DNA from 3 places in the Priestia sp. P1_B12_1 genome. Region 1 is predicted to be linked to each of the others. Evidence: riboswitches for the same ligand, from Rfam matches in the RefSeq annotation. Region 1 holds a riboswitch; each other region holds the start of a gene.

Region 1 (6,943 bases):
CCGTCAATCAGTCAGATCTTGTTTCAGTTGTAAATAAAGTATCAGCTGCTGTTGTAGGCGTGAACAATATTCAGCAGCAAACAAATCCATTTTCTGGAGATACCCAAACGCAAGAAGCAGGAACGGGTTCCGGTGTTATTTTCAAAAAAGAAAATGGAAAAGCATACGTTGTGACCAATAACCACGTTATTGACGGCGCAAGCGAAGTAGAAGTGTCACTTTCAAATGGACAAAAAGAAAAAGCTAAAATTGTCGGAGCTGACGCGCTAACGGATTTAGCGGTGCTTGAGATGTCTGACAAAAATGTTGAACAAGTGGCGAAGTTCGGGAAATCATCGGATTTAGTAGCGGGTGAAACGGTGCTTGCAATCGGAAATCCTCTTGGTGAACAATTTTCTCGTACGGTCACACAAGGTATTGTGAGCGCAGCAAAACGCTCTGTCCCTATTTCAGAAAATTGGAACGTAGATGCAATTCAAACGGATGCGGCGATTAATCCAGGAAACAGCGGCGGTGCACTTATCAATTCTTCCGGTGAAGTAGTCGGCATCAACAGTATGAAAATTTCAGAAGACAATGTAGAAGGCATCGGCTTTGCTCTTCCAAGTGATGAAGTGCAGCCGACGATTGAACAGCTGATGAAAAACGGAAAAATAACGCGTCCATATATGGGGGTAGGTCTTCAAGATGTAGGTCAGCTTTCAGCTGCAACAAAACAAAACCAGCTAGGCCTAACAAGCGATACGTCTGAAGGAGTTGTCGTAACGACGGTTGAACCATTCTCTTCTGCTTCTGATGCAGGTTTACAATCAAAAGACGTGATTGTTGCCATCGATGGAAATGAAGTCAAAACATCCAGTGATTTACGTCAATATCTATACACAAAACGTAAAGTAGGAGACACAGTGAAATTAGACGTGTATCGAAATGGAAAAAAACAAACCATTTCTCTAAAGCTTTCAGAGCAGCAGGATAACAATGGATGAGTTCAACACCGTTAAAGCTGCTGCTAGCAGTATTAACAGCGTTCGGATTTTTAACCGGCTGCGGAGGGAAGCATTCAAATACGATGTTTCCTTCTGTAGAAATTAGTCAGCTATCTTCTACCAAAGAACTGGCAGCATATGGGGGAGGCAAGGTGACAGGAGCTGAATTCAACCGTTTTTTAGCCGTTGAAGGGTTCTTGAATCCAGACGCTCCGTTAAATGATACAAGCTACCGCAAAGAGTTATTGCGGCAGCTTGTTATGCAAAAAATCTTAATTTCGCATCTAAAGACAAGCGATGAAGTACAAACACAAGTCGAGGATATGTGGAAGCAAATTAAACGCTCATATGACGAGGATACAAGAAAACAAGGTTATGAAGTGTTAAATATTCGTTCCAGTGATGTAACCAACCAGCTAACGAATCAGTTTAAATTAGAAGAATATTTCCGTAAACAAATTACGTCTGATGAACTAACTGCTTACTATAAACGTATTGAAAACGATCTAACGCGCGTATCTTTTACGCAGCTGGCTTTTTCCACTTTACATGATGCCGATGCCGCTGCGGCTGAACTGCAAAAGGGAACATCGCTTCAGGACGTTCAAAAAAAATATGCTGAATTCCAGACAGTGAGCAAAATAGAGAATGCTGATAATCTAAAGCTTTCAAGTCTATCTCCTTCTTTTATAGATGTGTTAAAAAAACAGCACATCGGAGAGAGTAGTGAGCCCATTAAAATGGGTAAAGTCTATTACATTCTCATTTTAAAACAAAAAGATAAAAAAACGGAATTAGAAGTCAAAGAAGAAATGATGAAAGAACTTGTTTTGAATCATATCAACCGGTATATCCAGGATGAACTGCCAAGGTTTCACGTGACTTTCAACCTTAGGTAGTTCCCTTTTATATAGATTGATTGTTTTCAAAAAACAAGCAGGTAAAAGAGCTTTCTATTAATAGAGAGCTCTTTTACATTTTTAAGTAGACAGAAATGTCGGCACCTGTTAAAATGAAGTTGTAAAACTTTCATTATTCGGAAAATTTATACCCTCCAGCTTTGGAGGGTTATTTTTTATGCTGTTGGACGAATAAAAAGAGCTTGGGACAAAAGTAGTTTAGTGGAAAGAAGATCCGAACGATTCATCGTTCGGATTTTTTCGTTACGTTTCAATCACTTTTCATCTTTTAAATGACTCAATAATGCAGGAGCCATCTCTACGTGAGAAAGGGCGATGTGTGAAATCGTTTTGGCATAAGGTGTAATTTCGTTAATAAATTGTTCGAGTATGTGCAGGTGAGGAAGCTGAAGCTTTGTAATAAAGCAGGCTTGCCCGGCGATGCGTTCACAGAATAAAGCGTAGGGATACTGAGAAATAAATCGTTTAAAACGCTCGTGCTCTCCGTTTTTCATCGTTACTTCAATAAAACACGACACGGGCAAATGCAGCTTTTCATAATCAATATCAATCGTATACCCTTTTATAACGCCAAAGCTCTCTAGCTGCCTTACTCGCTCTGCCACCGAAGGAGGAGACAAATTAATTTGTTTTCCTAGCTCTCGTAAGGAAAGGCGGCTGTTTTGCTGCAGCGCCTGCAAAATCGATAAATCAATTTCATCAATTTTCAATTGAAAACCTTCTTTCTCATTAACGTTTCATTTGATTAGTAATAGTCGATAAGATGTTTTATATGTAATCTAAAATTCCCATTTTTCTTACTATAATAATTAAAAAGGAGTGAGTGAAAAATGGCAAGAGTTTTGTTAGCAAACGAAGAGGGAACAAATTTTGAAAAAGCATTGAATTTAATTCCGCATGTAAAAAGACTGTATGATGAGCTTTACAACACGCTTTGGAACAGCGATATAGTAGAAAAAGAGACTAAGGAAAAAATAAGGCTTTATCTAGCAGGTGTTAACGGCTGTGAGACGTGTATGAGCATGTCATATGTAGGCGATGAGACGCTTAATCAAAAAGTGTTAAGAGAAAAAGAGCTGGAAAAAAAAGATCGACTGCTGTTTCGATTTATTGATGTATACCGAGTGCGTCCAAGGGAGTTGACCGATGCTGATATGGATCAATTAAAGAAATTTTACAGTGATATACAGCTGTTAGAGCTTTTGGCTGTTATTAATTTATTTGATCAATTTCACAAAATGATTGTCAGTTTAGATTTATATGATTTTTGCAGCTTGCAGCGCAAGTGAGGTCTTTGCTAAAAATATCTTGACAGACAAAATTCACAGGAGTAAGATAGCTTTCGTGAAGTGAAACGTATCATGAATCGAATCGATTATTCTAAAAAATAGATCATAGATATTTGAATAAAAATCGCTTAATCCATTACGGAGCGGAGGACCCATTATTTACGCACATATTGTGCTCTGGGGTGAATCCTTAAAAAGGTAGGGTTACTCTTAAAACCCGAACCCGACAGCTAACTTCGCAAGCGTTTTGAGGGGGAAGAGTGTGAAAAAACACAGGAGCCTTCCTGTGTTTTTTTGCGCTTTTTTTAAGAAAAATATGTAATTTTTTAGAAAAAGTATAAGCTAAGAGAACACACAGCAGTTGAAGAAAGGAATAAATACATTATGAAAAAACAGTTTGCTGTATTGGGATTAGGTCGTTTTGGAGGCAGTTTGGTTGAAGAGTTTGCTAATCTGGATGTGGATGTGCTCGCTATTGACCGCAATCAGGAGGTAGTAAATAAATTTAGCAATTCAGCTACATATGTTGTGCAAGCAAACGCGATTGATGAAGCTAGCTTAAAGGGGCTAGGTATCCGCAATGTTGATCATGCTCTTATTTCGTTTGGGGATGATATCGAAGCAAGCGTTCTCGCAACGATGCTTTTAAAAGATATGGGCGTTAAGCAAGTATGGGTAAAAGCAGTGAATATGTATCATCAAAAAGTGCTGGAGAAAATAGGAGCAGACAAAGTCATTCATCCTGAGCGTGATATTGCTAAACGTATTGCTCATCACGTAGTGTCAGAAAAAATCATTGATTACATTGAATTATCAAAGGATTATAGTATTGTCGAAATTGTCGCCTCTAAGAAACTTCATAATAAAACGCTGTTTGATTTAAACATTCGTGCCAAGTACGGCTGCAACATTATCGGCTTTCAGCGAAAAGACGGGGAAATGGTGATTTCGCCTACCGCGCATGAAATAATTGAACAAGGAGATATGCTGATTGTTATCGGACATAACCGCGATTTGAACCGTTTTGAAGAAGAAGGAGTTTAACTCATGAAAAAACAAATCATTAAACTCACCCCTCCGCAGCTGCTTGTCTCCATTTTTGGCGGAGGAATTATTATGGGTGCTCTTCTATTGATGATGCCTTTTTCTACTACTGAGCCAATCCGATGGGTAGACGCCCTTTTTACATCTACTTCCGCTATGACAGTGACCGGCTTAGCCGTCGTAGATACAGGTACACGTTTTACCGTCATCGGTCAAACGATCATTATGCTGTTAATTCAAATAGGCGGTCTTGGCATTATGTCATTTGCCGTGTTGATTTTTATGATGCTAGGTAAAAAAATTGGATTTAAAGAGCGTATGCTCGTTCAGCAGGCATTAAATCAAACAAGCGTCGGCGGAGTTGTCCTGCTAGTTAAAAGGCTGTTTATCTTTTCATTTTTAATTGAGTTTATTGCACTTATCTTTTTAGCGATACGCTGGGTTCCGGAATTCGGATGGTCTAAGGGGCTGTTCTTTAGCTTGTTTCATTCAATTTCAGCTTTTAATAACGCAGGGTTTGGACTACTGTCTGATAACTTAGTACAGTATGTTGGAGATCCTATTATTAACATAACGATTTCTTTTTTGTTCATCATTGGCGGGTTAGGGTTTACCGTTCTTGCTGATATGTGGGTGAAAAAATCGTATAAAAAACTAACGTTGCATTCAAAAATTATGATTATCAGCACGTTTGCGATTAATGTGATTGCCATGCTTTTTATTTTTTTCTTAGAGTACAGCAATTCGCATACGCTCGGAAATTTATCATTAGGAGACAAAGTATGGGCTTCTTATTTTCAAGCGGTAACGACAAGAACCGCTGGATTTAATACAATTGATTTAGCTCACCTGCATGATGCAACGGTCTTTTTAATGGTCTTATTAATGTTTATTGGTGCAGGAAGTGCGTCAACAGGAGGCGGTATTAAACTAACAACGTTTGTGGTGATTGTTTTTTCTGTATGGGCATTTTTACGAAGCCGGGAAGATATTGTGCTGTTAAAGAGACGACTTCTTCCTCTTCACGTGTTTAAGGCACTAGCCATCACGATGATTTCAATTATGTTTGTATTTGGGGCCATTTTCCTGTTAAATATTTCGGAAAACCTTCCGTTTGTAAAAATTATGTTTGAAGTTGTTTCAGCGTTTGGAACAGTAGGTTTATCAATGGGAGCAACTCCTGAACTTTCGTACTTTGGACGCGTAATTATTATCTTTATCATGTTTTTAGGAAAAGTGGGGCCATTAACGCTTGCGTTTTCATTATCTAAGCAAAAGCGCGAAGCTGTTCGTTATCCAAATGAAGATATAATGCTAGGGTAGAAAAATCGCCTTCGATAAGGCGATTTTTTTATATTATTTATACGTTCAAGACATATAAGAGGTTACGCACAAAACAGTTGCGATGAATAAAAAGAAGGCAAAGACAAGAACAATGGGCAATTTGGAATGTCGGCGCATTAAAGGTCCCCCTTTTTTATAGTAGAAAATCTCTTACTATATATAACGAAAGAAATAAAAATATGATTCACTTTTTTTGGCGAAATTTGAAGGTTTTTCTCATTGGAAAAATCCGCACCCCTGTCCTAAACATTTTGCCAAGCTGTTGCATACACTAAAAGCAGATAATAGGAAGTGAGGGATGGTACGTGGGAAAACAAAATTTTGCGTTAATCGTTGTGTTATTTGTTTTACTTGTTATTGTAGGTGCGTCTGGCTTTCGCTTTTAAACGTTAACTTTATTTACGCATAGCTCCCGTCAAAAAGGGCATACTAGGCGGAAGTAAAAACCAAAAATTTCTTCAATATTGCCGAACAATGAGTTCCTCTACTCATTCATCTAATCGGTATGTAGCCATGCGAAAGCATGGTTTTTTTTGAAATAGGAGAGGATGAATGATGTTCATCCCCTCTAGAAATTAGTAGTAGCAAGAACACCCTACGATTACTAATAGAATAAATAAAACAACGATAAATGAAAAACCAAAACCGCCTTTTGCGCCCATATGTGTAACCTCCTTTAGTAAAAGTCTCTATATCCTATGTACTAATTGGGTTAAGTGATTGAGAAATTTGCCTATTTTTTAACGGTAACGATCTTTTGAGAAGAATGAAGAACACTTACTTTTTTCATTTGTGCAGAAATCCTTTATGATAAAGAGGAAAAGGAGGGCAAAGTGGTGGGAATACATGTAGAATACGTCATGAATCAGCTAGAAGAGGGAAAGTGGAGAGAGGTCAAACGCGAAATTCAACAAGAAATGAAGAAAAAACCTCAAGCATCTGATTTGTACTGTTACTTAGCGGTTTGTTTAGCAAAGCAAATCGAAGAATCAATTATCTTTGAAAAAATGGTATTAAATTTAGAAATGGACCGAGCTCTTCATCAGGCACTAACATTAAATCCATCTTCAAGCTTGGCGCACTTCGTTCGAGGAATAAAATACCGGGAAACTCCGCTTATGTTTGGAGGGAATTACGAAAAATCGCTGTCTTATTTGCAGCGGGCGCAAGATCTTGGTTTTGAAGGGATTATGCTGCCGCTCGAACTCGCCAAAACCTATATTCAATTAAAAGAAATGGAAAAAGCGAAAGAACAAATCGCCTATGCCCGAGAAATCAATCCTACTCACGGAGATATTAAAAAAGTCGAAAACATGCTGCAAACAGGACGGTGAATCAAAAGTCCTGTTTTATTTTTGGT
Region 2 (6,943 bases), on a different contig from region 1:
ATCCAAGCAACCAGTGAAGTAACAATCCCTAGTATGTTTCCATACGCAGATAACCCTCGTCTATTAGCTAAAATGAGCGTGATAGCATGAAGAATAAATCCAATAAAAAGAGGAGTATAACTAAAGCCCATAACAATCCCGGCGCCAATTAAAGGAATTCCCAGCAAGGCTTCATACCCAGCAGTGACCCATTTCATTGTACGTACATTTCCATTCATAAGTAAAAAGCCTCCTAAAAAAGATACTACTATATACGAGTAAAGAGAGAAAAAAGTTTCAAATTACTTAGGGGATATGCCGTATAAGCAAGCATTAGTTGATTAAAATGATAGATGACAGTAAAGGAGATGGAAAAAACATAATGATTTAGTCATTTTTTCACACTAAAGAAAAATAGTCTAGATGATTCATTTTTAGCTAAGGGGCCGGAATTTATACCGAACATAGTGACTACTTTCTAAAGTAAATAAAAGCTGATATCGTGTTTTTTGATTATAGCATGTAAGGTTTTTATTACAAATTATTAAAGATTCTTATCTTTTTGCAAATACACATTGTATTTCATAGTTTTAACAATTATGATAAAAAAGCAAGTGTCAAATTAGGAAAATAGTTGAGCATGTAAAACGAAGCGATAAGCTTATTAATTTGAAAGAAAGGCAAGGTACATAGCTTTATGTGGGAAATTATTGTAGCAATCATTTTAGGGATTGTAGAAGGTTTAACAGAGTTTGCTCCTGTTTCGTCAACTGGGCATATGATTATTGTGGATGACCTATGGTTGAATTCCAAAGAATTATTTTCATCTCCAGTAGCTAATACATTTAAAATTGTTATTCAGCTAGGGTCGATCTTAGCAGTAGTAGTTATTTTTAAAGATCGTTTCATTAATTTATTAGGATTGGGAAAAAAGCCAGCTGCTCCAATTGGACCGACAAATCGCTTGAATTTAATGCAGGTAATTGTTGGTTTGTTACCCGCAGGAGTGTTAGGACTTTTGTTTGATGATTACATTGATGAACATTTGTTTTCTTTAAATACGGTGCTAATTGGCTTAGTAGTCGGAGCTGTATTAATGATTCTAGCAGATTTGTTTGGACCTAAACGTCCGCGTGTAGAGACGGTGGACCAAATGTCTTATGGACAAGCACTGGGTATAGGACTGTTTCAATGTATTGCTCTTTGGCCAGGTTTTTCTCGTTCAGGCTCAACGATTTCAGGAGGAGTTCTTCTTGGAATGAGCCATAAGGCAGCGGCAGATTTTACATTTATTATGGCAGTGCCAATCATGGCAGGAGCAAGTGGACTTTCATTGGTTAAAAACTGGCAGTATTTCACATCAGATGCGCTACCGTTTTTTATTGCTGGTTTTATCAGCGCCTTTATTTTTGCGCTGGTATCTATTCGCTTTTTCCTGAAATTAATTAATCGTATCAAATTAGTACCGTTTGCACTATATCGAATTGTGTTAGCAGCTATTCTATATTTTGTATTTTTATAAAATAAACACGCGAGTTCTTTAGTCCCGTAAGCTTCTAATAGAGACTCAAAGAGCAAGAAAAAGCTATTGCAATGTTGCAATAGCTTTTTTGCATAAATATATATTATCGCCTTTTGAAAGCGTTTTATAAACATGGGTATTGACAAAACGTGTCGAAAAATAGTAAATTAATATTTGTGCAGTATAAAGTTAAGTAAAAGTAAGACTTCTGTTTAGTTTTATTGACTGTAAAAAACGTATGACAACGTATAGATCGTTTTAATTTTATAAAAACTGAATAATAAGCTTAATCGTATAGAGCGGGGGAATCATTATCGGCAGTAAAGCTGCCTTGGGGTGAATCCTTACAAAAGGTAGGAAACTCTCAATTCCGAATCCGACAGTTAACCCCGTTTGCTTCATTGAGAGAAAGAGCCCAAAATAGCGTAAGTAAAAGGCTGTTCTTTCTTAAGAATAGTCTTTTTTTGTTTTTTCAGAAAAGTATATACAAATGTCATACATCTTTGGGGAGGTACATCTATGAAAAAAATTCGTTTTGGTTTGGCTACGCAGATTTTTACCGGATTAATCCTCGGTGTTCTTGTAGGGGTAATTTGGTTTAACGATCCGCGTGTAGTAACATACCTACAGCCGCTAGGAGACCTATTTTTAAGATTAATTAAGATGATTGTTATTCCAATTGTTATCTCAAGCTTAGTCGTTGGAGTTGCAGGAGCAGGGAGCGGTAAACAGGTCGGAAAGCTCGGCGTTAAAACCATTCTCTATTTTGAAATTATTACGACTTTTGCAATTATAATCGGTGTATTGGTTGCTAATATTTTTCATCCTGGGCAAGGTGTAGACATTCATTCAGCACAGAAGAGTGATATTTCACAATACGTTGAAACATCAAAACAGCAAGAAGGAAAGTCAGTGGCTGAAACGTTCTTACACATTGTTCCAACAAACTTTTTCCAGTCAATTGTTGAAGGAGACATGCTAGCAATTATCTTCTTTACAGTGTTATTTGCACTTGGAGTAGCGGCAATTGGGGAAAGAGGAAAGCCAGTTGTACAATTCTTCGACGGCGTTTCTCACGCAATGTTTCACGTGGTAAACCTTGTAATGAAAGTGGCTCCAATTGGTGTATTTGCTTTAATTGGTGTAACAGTTTCAAAATTCGGCTTAGAGTCACTTCTTTCATTAGGAAAGCTTGTTATCTTAGTTTACTTAGCGTTAATTTTCTTCCTACTTATTGTATTAGGAGGAATCGCGAAATGGGCAGGAATTAACATTTTCCACTTGTTCCGCTATATGAAAGATGAACTGTTGTTAGCATACAGTACATCTAGTTCTGAGACAGTTCTTCCGCGTATTATGGAAAAACTTGAAAAGATGGGCTGTCCAAAAGCTATCGTATCGTTCGTTGTACCAATTGGTTATACATTTAACCTAGATGGTTCCGTTCTTTATCAAGCGATTGCAGCGTTATTCTTAGCGCAGGTGTACGGTATTGATTTAACGATCGTTCAACAGCTGACGCTCATTCTTGTATTGATGGTTACATCTAAAGGAATGGCTGCCGTGCCAGGAACATCATTTGTTGTATTACTGGCTACTCTTGGAACAATCGGTGTTCCGGCAGAAGGATTAGCCTTCATTGCTGGAGTAGACAGAATCATGGATATGGCACGTACGGTTGTTAACTTAGTAGGAAACACACTAGCAGCAATTGTGATGTCTAAATCTGAAGGCAAATTTGACCCTAAAAAAGGTACAGAGGTCATGAGAGCCGGCTAATTTATAAATTAAAAAGCTACTTATTCTATTCAAAAAATTAGAATAAGTAGCTTTTTTCATAATAATTCCTTTATTATTATGGAAATTGACCCTATAATATGTAACATCAGGTATAAATAAATCCAAATTTTATTCTTACATAAAAGCAGTCACTGGTTCCTTTCTTTATCAATAAATATAGAGATAGCTTAGCTAGTTGGGGGATAGTAGAGTATGTGGAAAAAGCGAATATGGGTCATCGCCTCGATAGTAATCGTATGTTTGTTAATCCCTTACAGTTTACCGATTGTGTTTGCTTTATTAACAGCATTAGCGCTTGAGGGTATTGTTCAAAAATTGCATCAATCTTTTAAAATGAAGAGAGTCTATGCAGTGCTTATGACCTTCATTTTATATGTTGTTTCGCTCATACTTATTGGATTTTTTATTGTTCGGACAATCGTTACGCAAGTGGTTGCTCTTTCAAAAATAGCGCCTTCCTTTGTAAAAGAAATCTATGAAACCGCGATTTATCCAACTATTATTAAGTGGAAATACTATTCAAACGCTCTTCCTACAGAAGTGATTTCTTCTATCGAGCGCACGCTTGAAAAAACCGTAAATTCATTAGATTCTCTATTAAAAAGTACGGTAGAAATTATCATTAGCTTTGCCGCTACTGTTCCTGGGTTTCTATTAGAGTTTCTTATTTATTTAGTAGCGCTTGTATTTATCAGCCTTGAGCTGCCTGCTATTAAAAATAAAATCAAGTCATTTTTAACAGAAGAAACGAAATATAAGCTACAAGTTGTCATCACTCAGCTTATCCAAGCGGGGGTTGGTTTTATCAAGGCACAAATTATCTTAAGTGTCATGACGTTTGTAATGGCTTATGTAGGGCTTTGGCTATTAGATGTTCCGTATACCGCGCTTCTTAGTTTATTAATTGTAATTGTCGATATTTTACCAATCCTTGGGACAGGCTCGGTGCTCGTTCCATGGGGGATTTTTGCTCTTACGCAAGGGCATGACTCATTAGCAATCGGCTTATTTATTCTATTTGGAGTCATTACGGTAGTAAGACGTGTAGTAGAACCAAAAGTATTTTCTACAAATATGGGTATTTCACCTTTGGCTGCACTAGTTAGTTTGTACATTGGATTTAAACTTTTAGGTTTTGCCGGGTTATTTTTAGGACCGGCTTTAGTTATTTTATACGATGCTCTTCGTAAAGTAGGTATTATTCAAATTAACTTTAAACTATAAAAGCGCTGGATAAAACTAGCGCTTTTTTTTATTGAAACTTTTGTGGTACGTAATACGTAAAGAGGGAAAGGAAAAAACTATGTCGCATTGGTTTTTATCTATCAATCGGTTAATTATAGTTTTGCAGTCTTAGATTTAATGACATGAGGAGGAGAATTTTTGTTAGAGTCGGTTTTACTTTCTTTAATTGAAGCGCTAAAACAGCTCTCTTATTTTGGCGTAATTTTAGCATTAACGTTTGAATTTGTCCCGGCAGAGCTTGTTTTACCTTTAGTAGGGTATTGGGTGTACCAAGGTGATATGAACTTGTATTTGGCTATCCTTGCAGGTACAGTAGGCGGTGTTTGTGGACCGTTGACTCTTTATGCACTGGGACGTTACGGTGGACGACCGCTGGTTTTAAAATATGGAAAATACTTTTTGGTGAAAGAAAAAGAAATTGACGCCGCCGATCGCTTTTTTAATAAGTACGGCAGCGGGGTTGCTTTTTTTGGACGCTTTATTCCAGGAGTGCGCACGGCTATCTCTTTTCCGTGCGGGATGGCAAAAATGAATGTATGGCTGTTTTCTATTTATACATTTGTGGCGATGCTTCCAGTAACGGCTATTTACGTATATTTAGGATATAAGTTAGGACCTAAGTGGAAAGAGGTGGGGCCGATTGTGTCTCAATATATGCAGCCTATTGGAATCGGAATTGTTGTTTTAATTGCATTGTTTTTTATCATTAAATATGTGCGGAATAAACAAGTAGGGCAGAACTGATAAATCGAGGAAAAGAGTGAGGATATGTCAGAGCATGAGCAGTTAAGAGTAGAGTTACGAAAAATTGAAAAGTGGGAGAAAGACCAAAAAGGACTTTTTTTCTGGGAGCGGCTGGCTCGTTTGCCTTTTTCAGCTTTAGATAAAGTAACGCCGAAGTTCATTCATCAAAAAATAGAAAAATTATTAGATGAAATTGCTAAGTATGTTGATAATGGAGGCCAGTATTTAGCTAATACGTCTGCCACGCTAGAAAAAGCATCAGCACAATTACAAGAAAAGAAACAGCTTTCGATAGAGGATATTCAGCATTTATCTCTGCAAGAAATGGATGAATTGGCAGAGCATTTTATTGAAGTCCGAAAAAAGAACGCACAGCTGCAAGGAGCTACAACCGGGGTAGGCGGGATTTTTACACTGGCGATTGATGTTCCTTTTGTATTAGGGCTTACACTTAAGACACTGCAAGAAGTGGCTGTTTCTTATGGGTACGACCCCACTGAGCAAGAGGAACGAATTTTTATGGTCAAATGCATGCAGTTTTCGTCTTCTGACATTGTAGGGAAACGTGCGATTTTAGAAGAATTAGCAAGCGGAAATCGAACGCAGAGCTTGCAGCAGCTGCAAGGGTGGAGAGAAGTGTTTCTAACCTACAGGGACAACTTGGGCTGGAAAAAGCTGTTCCAAATGATTCCTATAGCAGGAATGGTATTTGGAGCGTATATTAACAAACAAGCAATTAGCGATATAGGGGAAGTTGGAATGATGCTTTATCGTAAAAGACGTATTTTGGAAAAAGTCTCACAATCGCAACAATAAAAAGAGACTGGTACGAAAGTATTTTAATTGAAGAAAAATCCGAACGAGTTTGATTCTTGGTTGAGAATCAAACTCGTTCGGATTTTTTTATTGATATAGTAAATGTAGCTTTCATGTGTTTAGTTGCCTCTAAGTGTTGATTGGAGGGCAAGGCGAAGACTCCCGCGGAAAAAGCGGAACAGATGAGACCCCGCAGGAGCGCAAGCGACGAGGAGGCTCAACGGCCGCCCGCGGAAAGCGAAGCCTGGCACGAAAATCAACAGCGGTGTAACGAGCGATTCATATTAGATCGTTTACCTTTTTTTGTTCGTGTTTAGATGGGATTGATTTGTTTATGTCTCAATTACTTTTTTTCGACATTATTTCTGGGGAAATATGTCGAGGTGTGTTAAGCCTATTTCCTTAATCAAAATGAAAAGTAGGAATGGTAATAGTATTTTTTCGTCTGGCAATCAGTAAATAAATAATTCCGATTACACTCCATACAATACCGATAAATAAGGATGTTTTTTCTAAGTTAAGCCACATAAAAAATAAAAATAAACTGCCGAGTAAAGGCATAAGTACATATGAAATATATCCACTGAAGGATCGTTTGTTTTGTTGAATAAAATAATGGATAAAAACCGCTATGTTCACTGAACTGAACGCAATTAAAGCACCAAAATTAATTAAAGAGGTAGCTTTTTCAAGAGACAGACCTAGTGAAATTAAAGAGAGGCCACCAATAATCACCACGTTCCAAATAGGCGTCTTTGTTTTAGGGTGAATATAGCCGAAAATTCTCCGAGGCAGATAACCATCTTTCCCAATTGCATAGAGAAGTCTTGACGCACT
Region 3 (6,943 bases), 180 kb from region 1:
TGGTTTAGATGGAATCAAGAACAACCTTGAAGCTCCAAAACCTATCGATCGTAATATCTATGTAATGACAAAAGAAGAGCGTGTTGAAGAAGGTATCGTAGATTTACCTGCAACATTAGCTCAAGCTTTAGATAGCTTCCAATCAAACGAAGTTATGGTTTCTGCATTAGGTGAACACTTAGCAGAGCACTTCGTTGAAGCGAAAGAAATCGAATGGGATATGTTCCGTACACAAGTTCATCCTTGGGAACGTGACCAATACATGAGCCAATATTAATTCTTAAAAGTCCGAGAGATCGTTTATACGTTCTCTCGGACTTTTTTGTTTTCAAAATGAATAACATTGCGCATATTAAATATTGAACTAAACTGTTCATAAAATAAGTATAGCTGCCTGTCGTACAATTTACGGGAGGCTTTTTATTGTTTTGTTAGATACAGGAAAGAATTTAGTTATATGAATTAAAAAGGATAAGCTTTTTGTCTCATTGAATCTATATGTAAAAGTAGTGTATAACAGATAGAGAGATTGTTTATGTGTTCACTCTGCACTTCAGTATAACTTCAGAGAATTTTCAGCCAGTCGTAGTATCATTAGAAAATACTGTTGGAGAGGAATGGAATGAAAATGCAAGAAGGAAATTTTTTCAAAGGTTTAGTAATAGGCATATTAATAAGCATTCCAATTTGGATTATTCTCATTGTTATAGGCGTTCTGCTTTTTAAATAGGTCTTAACGTTATAAATAATAGACCCTCTTGATCTATACTTTAATCAACCAGAATAGAATCTGGACCAAAAATATGTTAGGGGGGAGAGAAGATCCGCACGATGAATTGTGCGGATTTTTTTATTGGTAGGGTGAACGTAGATTTCATCTATTTAGTTGCTTCTAGCAGTTGATTGGAGGGAAAGGCGAAGACTCCTGCGGGAAAAGCGGAATAGGTGAGACCCCGCAGGAGCGCACGCGACGAGGAGGCTCACCAGCCGCCCGCGGAAAGCGAAGCCTTGCACGGAAATCAACAGCGATGTAACAAGCCATCCATACTAGCGCATTTATCCCATTTGTTCGTTTTTAGGTTGAAGTGATGTCGTTATGTCTCAATCTCCTTTTTTAGTAATTTTTCACTAAGTAGGCTAGTATACGTAGCACTTTTTTCCCCCATGCATATGTTAAAAATAAGGAGGGACAAGTAATATGAAAAAAATCTATCTTGATGCAGGACATGGTGGGGCAGACGCAGGAGCGGTTGGAGCAAACGGACTGTATGAAAAAAACTTAGTTTTAAAAATCCAACAATATTTAATAAGCTATTTAAATAGCATGTACAGTGATTTTACAATTAAAACCACTCGTACCACAGATGTTTTTTTATCGTTATCTCAGCGCGCTTCTCAAGCTAATTCGTGGGGCGCAGATGCATTTATGTCTATTCACGTAAATGCCGGTGGAGGAACAGGGTACGAAGATTATGTTTATAGAAGCGCTAGCAATGCCAGTAAAACGTTTCAATCGATTGTCCACGGCCAAGTACAGCCAGCGCTGCTGTCGTATAATCATCCGAATCGCGGTCGAAAATCAGCCAATTACGCGGTGCTTCGCTTAACAAATATGCCTGCAGTACTAACTGAAATAGCTTTTATTGATAACAGTACAGATGCAGCACTTCTTCAAAATGAAGCTTTTTTAAAAAGCATGGGTGAATCGTATGCAAAAGGAATTGCCGTATATTTAAATTTACCTCGTCGTGCAGTTCCAAACCCAAATCCAACACCAACTCCGAATCCATCGCCTTCTGAACCGGGTACAAAAACGTATACGATCAAGCAAGGAGATACGCTTTACAGTATTGCACAGAAGTACAAAATAACAGTACAGGCGCTTCAAGAAGCGAATACAGGGCTTTCTGATCCGTTAACACTGCAGGTTGGAAAAACAATCGTTATTCCTTCAGGAACTTCACCAATACCATCTCCAACACCACCTTCTGAACAATATCCACTTCCTAATGGAATTTTAAAACAAGGCGATTCTGGAGAAGCAGTGAAACAGATTCAAAGAGCATTAAACGCGGTTAATTTTAAAGTAGGGTCAGTAGACGGAATATATGGAGTACAAACGAAAGATGCAGTCAGACGTTTTCAGCTTGTGTATCTTCCTTATGATGTAGATGGCATTTATGGTCCTCAAACGAAAAACAAGCTAGCAGCCGTTTTAAAAGCAAAAAGTTAAAGAAAGCAGGTCTTCTGTAAGCAGGCAGAAGGCCTTTTGTTTTCCCCTTAAAAGCGCCTTAAGTACTATTTTATCGTTTACGTAAAATAATGCTTTACAAACCATTTGTACGGGAGTATATTATCTAAGAACAAAGGATAGTTATGAAAGAAACTTGTTATCAATCATACCCTTTAACCGAAAATTATATTGACCTGTTATCGCTTAATTCGTCAGAAGTGGGGGACCCAAATTTGTGCATTGTCACTTGGGGTGAATCCTTTTTTAAAAGGTAGGGCTACTCTCATAGCCCGAATCCGACAGCTAACCCCATAAGCGTTTTGGAGAGGAGGTTTAAGCTGTGTAAAAACGCTGAGAACCCTTAGTGTTTTTTTTGTGCGCTTTTTTAACATAAAAAGGTATTTTTTAGGGATAATATCACTTATTCATGAACTTGTAACGGAGCTTAGCAACGAACAGTGAATAGTAGCTAAGCAATCATCGGAGGGAAATTACGTGAACTATTCAGTTCTCAAGAGATTATTGATTGGAAAGCCGCTCAAAACAAAAGAGTTAGGCGATCAAAAGCTTAGTAAGCTTAAAGCGCTGGCTATTTTATCATCAGATGCCTTATCTTCAGTGGCTTATGGAACAGAACAGATTTTGATTGTCCTTGCAACAGTGGGCGTGCTTGCCTATTGGTATTCGATTCCAATTGCGATTGGGGTATTGGTGCTGCTGACGGCTTTAATTCTTTCATACCGTCAAATTATTTATGCGTATCCGCAAGGCGGAGGAGCTTATATTGTTTCCAAAACCAATTTAGGAGAAAATCCTGGGCTTATCGCTGGAGGATCACTGTTGGTGGATTATATTTTAACAGTTGCTGTGAGTGTTTCAGCAGGAACCGATGCTTTAACTTCGGCTTTTCCAACGCTGCATCATTACAATGTAGTAATTGCGTGTTTGCTGGTGATTTTTATTACCGTCTTAAATTTACGCGGTGTAACAGAATCCGCTTCTGTATTAGCTTATCCGGTTTATTTATTTGTTATTGCTCTTATTTTGTTAATAGCGGTAGGCTTTTTTAAAATAGCGACAGGTCAAGTTTCACCTGAGCTTCATCCATCTCTCGGTACAGTAGTGCCAGGTATTAGTTTGTTTTTATTATTAAAAGCTTTTTCATCAGGCTGTTCGGCATTGACAGGTGTAGAAGCTATTTCAAATGCAGTGCCTAACTTTAAAGAGCCAGGTGCAAAAAATGCGGTTCATACATTAATGCTGATGGGCGGTATTTTAGCCGTTTTATTTTCTGGCATCACGTTTTTAGCTTATTGGCTTGGTATTTCTCCAAAAGCAGATGAAACGGTTGTATCACAAATTGCATCGAGTGTGTTTGGACGAAATGGATTTTATTATTTTATTCAAGGTACAACAGCTCTAATTCTAGTGCTAGCGGCGAATACGGGCTTTTCAGCGTTCCCTTTGCTGGCTGTGAACTTATCGTCTGATAAATACATGCCAAGAATGTTTCAAATTCGTGGCGATCGACTAGGCTATTCAAATGGAATTGTGACCCTTGGAATTGCTTCTATTGTCTTAATCGTAGCTTTTAAAGGAGCGACTGAACAATTAATTCCTCTTTATGCAGTCGGGGTGTTTATTCCATTTACGCTTTCTCAAACAGGAATGATTGTCAAATGGCTTAGAGAAAAGCCGGCCGGCTGGCAAGGGAAGCTAACCATTAACTTAATTGGTGCCCTCATTACTTTAACGGTGCTAATCATTTTGTTTACAACGAAGTTTTCACAAGTATGGTCCGTGCTCATTTTCTTGCCGGTTATTGTCTATATTTTCCATCGCGTTCATACGCATTATGAAGCGGTAGGAGAACAGCTTCGCATTAAGCAAGGAGAAAAGATTGGAAAGCTTGAAGGAAGTGTGGTCATTGTTCCTGTAGCAGGAATGACAAAGGTAGTAGAAAATTCATTAAATTATGCAAGAACGATTGGTGATACCGTTATTGCAGTGCATGTGGCCTTTGATCGAGAAAGCGAAAAGAGAATGGAAGAGAAGTGGGAGAAGTGGCAGCCCGATATTCGTATTGTTACGTTTCATTCTCAATACCGCAGCTTAGTGCGGCCGCTGTTTCGATTCATCGATATGGCTGAGGAAAAAGCGCGGGAAAACAATATGGCTATTACGGTCGTTATTCCGCAATTCATTACGAAAAAAAGCTGGCAAAATATCCTGCACAATCAGTCCAGCCTACTGTTAAAAGCACATTTGCTTTACCGTAAAAACGTAATCGTTACAACTGTACCGTATCGTTTTAAAAAATAATGAAACATGACTAAAAACCTCCAACTTAGATGTTGGAGGTTTTTAATTTTTAAATTCACATACACTAACCGTAATCGAATCTCATCAAAGGCGCAAACGGAGGGATTGTATGAGTGAATTAATTAAATTGTTGCGAAAAGGAAATAAATCGGCTATGATGGCCGCTATAGTGAATACCATTATTTCCATTATTAAAGGGATTGCATTCGCTTTAACAGGGAATGTAGCAATGTTTGCTGAAACGATGCACAGCTTAGGAGATGCAGCTAATCAGTTTTTTGTCTTTATAGGTTCGGCATTAAGTAAAAAAGCCCCGACCAAACGATTTCCAAATGGTTTCGGCCGATTGGTTAATCTTGTTCTATTAGGAGCAGTTCTTGTAGTAGGGATTATGGCGTTTGAAACGATTAAAGAAGGATATCACCATATTCTTCATCCAACGAAGTCTTCAGGCTTTATTTTAAATATTGCAGTACTTGGCATCTCGGTATTGCTTGAGATGTTTGTCTTATTTAAGGCAATGAAAGAAATTTTGCACGATGTCGGAATGAATACCGCAGAGGTCAATGTTTTTACGCACAGCTTTGTTCATTTAAAGAAAGCAAAGCCAGCAACCAAGCTGGTCTTTATGGAAGATCTGGTAGCTACTGGAGGAGGCGTATTGGCGTTAATAGCCGTTTTCATTTCACGGTTTACACCTTTTCACCAAGCTGAAGGAATTGCTTCTATTTTAATTGGGCTTATGATGTTTTTTGTAGTAGGACGAGTATTTTTAGATAATGCTGCTGGAGCCCTTGGTGAAGCAGATAAAGAAATGGAAATAAAAATTGGCGCGATTGTCATGCAAGATGTACAAGTGCGTGATATTCAAACGTTAATGGTGATGAAAGAAGGGGAAGAGCTTCACGTTGAATTAAAAGTAGAAATTGATCCTTCTTTAACAGTGGCAGAAGCTGATGATATTAAAGATCGTCTGGAAAATCGTATTTTACAGGAAAAAGGAGTAACGGATGTCATTATTGAATTTGATGAAGATAATGGAATTCCGGACTGGGCGCCAAGTGATTTACAGCTTCAAAAAGAATAAAAACAAGGAAGAAAACAACTGTTTTCTTCCTTGTTTTTTTAGCTATATACTTTTTCACGTACGTTTGGAGAATCTGTTGAAGCTTTCGAGAAGTTAATGGTTTCACGTACAACGTAAATAGGTCTATTTTTACTTTCATCGTAAATTCTTGCGATGTATTGTCCGACTAAACCTAAACCAAGTAGCTGAATACCGCTAAAGAAGGTGATAGCTACCATAATAGAAGTCCAGCCAGGCTGAATATTTTTACCTATCAGCCAAACAACAATCGAATAACTTAACACTAAAAGTGATACAAAAACCGATAATAAGCCAATAACCATTACTAAACGCAAAGGCTTCGTTGAAAACCCAATAATTCCATCTGAAGCAAACTTGATCATCTTTTTTAAAGGATATTTTGTTTCACCAGCAAAGCGTTCATCACGCTCATATTCTACGTATGTTTGCCTGAAGCCAATCCAAGACATCATTCCTCGTACAAACCGATTGCGTTCAGTCATTTTTTTGAATACATCCGCTACTTTTCGGTCGATAATACGAAAATCTCCCGTATCTTTAGGGATTTCGATATCGGACATATAATTTAAAAAGCGATAAAAATACTTAGCCGTGGCTAATTTAAAAAAGGTCTCTCCGCTTCGTTTCTTGCGCTTTGCATATACAATTTCATAGCCTTGCTGCCATTTAGCAATTAATTCGGGAATCATTTCCGGCGGATCTTGTAAGTCCGCATCAATAATAACGATAGCATCACCTTGAGCATAATCAATGCCTGCTGTTACGGCAGTTTGGTGCCCGAAATTACGAGCAAAATCAATAACTTTTACGTTAGAATCCATAGCCGCTACGTCTTTCAAGATTTCAATTGTTCGGTCGGTGCTGCCGTCATTGACGAAAATGAATTCATAGTTAATGTGGTTTTTATGCATGACCGAAAGCAAGCGATTGTAGCATTCATTAGCTACTTCTTCTTCAAAATACATAGGTACCACGATTGAAATTAGTTCTTTCATGCTTTACCTCCTATCGAGCGATGGTTTGTGTGCTTAAACGTCCATATTTTATTAAGGAAAAAATTGATAAACATTCCTATACAAGTAGACAACAGTTGTCCGATTATTGGATTAGCAGGTGTATAGTGTACAAGAAGGAATAAGCAGCTTGTATTAATTGCTAAAGTAATAAGGTTTACGATGAAAAATTGAGCTAGCATCCATTTATGTACAGTTGCTTGAAACACCCACGATTTGTTCCAATAGTAGCTGTTTATAACGCCAATAAAATAAGATAGTACGTTA

Evidence for each region. Region 1 has a riboswitch for cyclic di-AMP ahead of AC1D0Y_RS00670 (potassium channel family protein). Riboswitches for the same ligand answer to the same signal wherever they lie in the genome.
Region 2: linked by a shared signal. The riboswitch ahead of AC1D0Y_RS26670 (cation:dicarboxylate symporter family transporter) and the one ahead of AC1D0Y_RS00670 (potassium channel family protein) in region 1 are both predicted to bind cyclic di-AMP.
Region 3: linked by a shared signal. The riboswitch ahead of AC1D0Y_RS01620 (APC family permease) and the one ahead of AC1D0Y_RS00670 (potassium channel family protein) in region 1 are both predicted to bind cyclic di-AMP.

The regions. Positions count from the first base shown of each region.
Region 1 covers NZ_JBFTZR010000001.1:114,099-121,041, reverse strand. The annotation lists gene AC1D0Y_RS00690 (S1C family serine protease) at 1-986, shown strand, start outside; gene AC1D0Y_RS00685 (peptidyl-prolyl cis-trans isomerase) at 983-1,885, shown strand; gene AC1D0Y_RS00680 (Lrp/AsnC family transcriptional regulator) at 2,161-2,616, opposite strand; gene AC1D0Y_RS00675 (carboxymuconolactone decarboxylase family protein) at 2,737-3,195, shown strand; cyclic di-AMP (ydaO/yuaA leader) riboswitch at 3,311-3,455, shown strand; gene AC1D0Y_RS00670 (potassium channel family protein) at 3,580-4,239, shown strand; gene AC1D0Y_RS00665 (TrkH family potassium uptake protein) at 4,243-5,562, shown strand; gene AC1D0Y_RS00660 (YjcZ family sporulation protein) at 5,889-5,969, shown strand; gene AC1D0Y_RS00655 (YjcZ family sporulation protein) at 6,159-6,245, opposite strand; gene AC1D0Y_RS00650 (tetratricopeptide repeat protein) at 6,420-6,917, shown strand.
Region 2 covers NZ_JBFTZR010000018.1:15,568-22,510, reverse strand. The annotation lists gene AC1D0Y_RS26680 (hypothetical protein) at 1-218, opposite strand, end outside; gene AC1D0Y_RS26675 (undecaprenyl-diphosphate phosphatase) at 677-1,501, shown strand; cyclic di-AMP (ydaO/yuaA leader) riboswitch at 1,775-1,914, shown strand; gene AC1D0Y_RS26670 (cation:dicarboxylate symporter family transporter) at 2,021-3,280, shown strand; gene ytvI (sporulation integral membrane protein YtvI) at 3,494-4,525, shown strand; gene AC1D0Y_RS26660 (DedA family protein) at 4,685-5,290, shown strand; gene AC1D0Y_RS26655 (EcsC family protein) at 5,315-6,106, shown strand; gene AC1D0Y_RS26650 (hypothetical protein) at 6,243-6,377, shown strand; gene AC1D0Y_RS26645 (APC family permease) at 6,509-6,943, opposite strand, start outside.
Region 3 covers NZ_JBFTZR010000001.1:295,883-302,825, reverse strand. The annotation lists gene glnA (type I glutamate--ammonia ligase) at 1-277, shown strand, start outside; gene AC1D0Y_RS01630 (hypothetical protein) at 900-1,034, shown strand; gene AC1D0Y_RS01625 (N-acetylmuramoyl-L-alanine amidase) at 1,199-2,233, shown strand; cyclic di-AMP (ydaO/yuaA leader) riboswitch at 2,425-2,566, shown strand; gene AC1D0Y_RS01620 (APC family permease) at 2,729-4,555, shown strand; gene AC1D0Y_RS01615 (cation diffusion facilitator family transporter) at 4,665-5,642, shown strand; gene AC1D0Y_RS01610 (glycosyltransferase family 2 protein) at 5,681-6,658, opposite strand; gene AC1D0Y_RS01605 (GtrA family protein) at 6,655-6,943, opposite strand, start outside.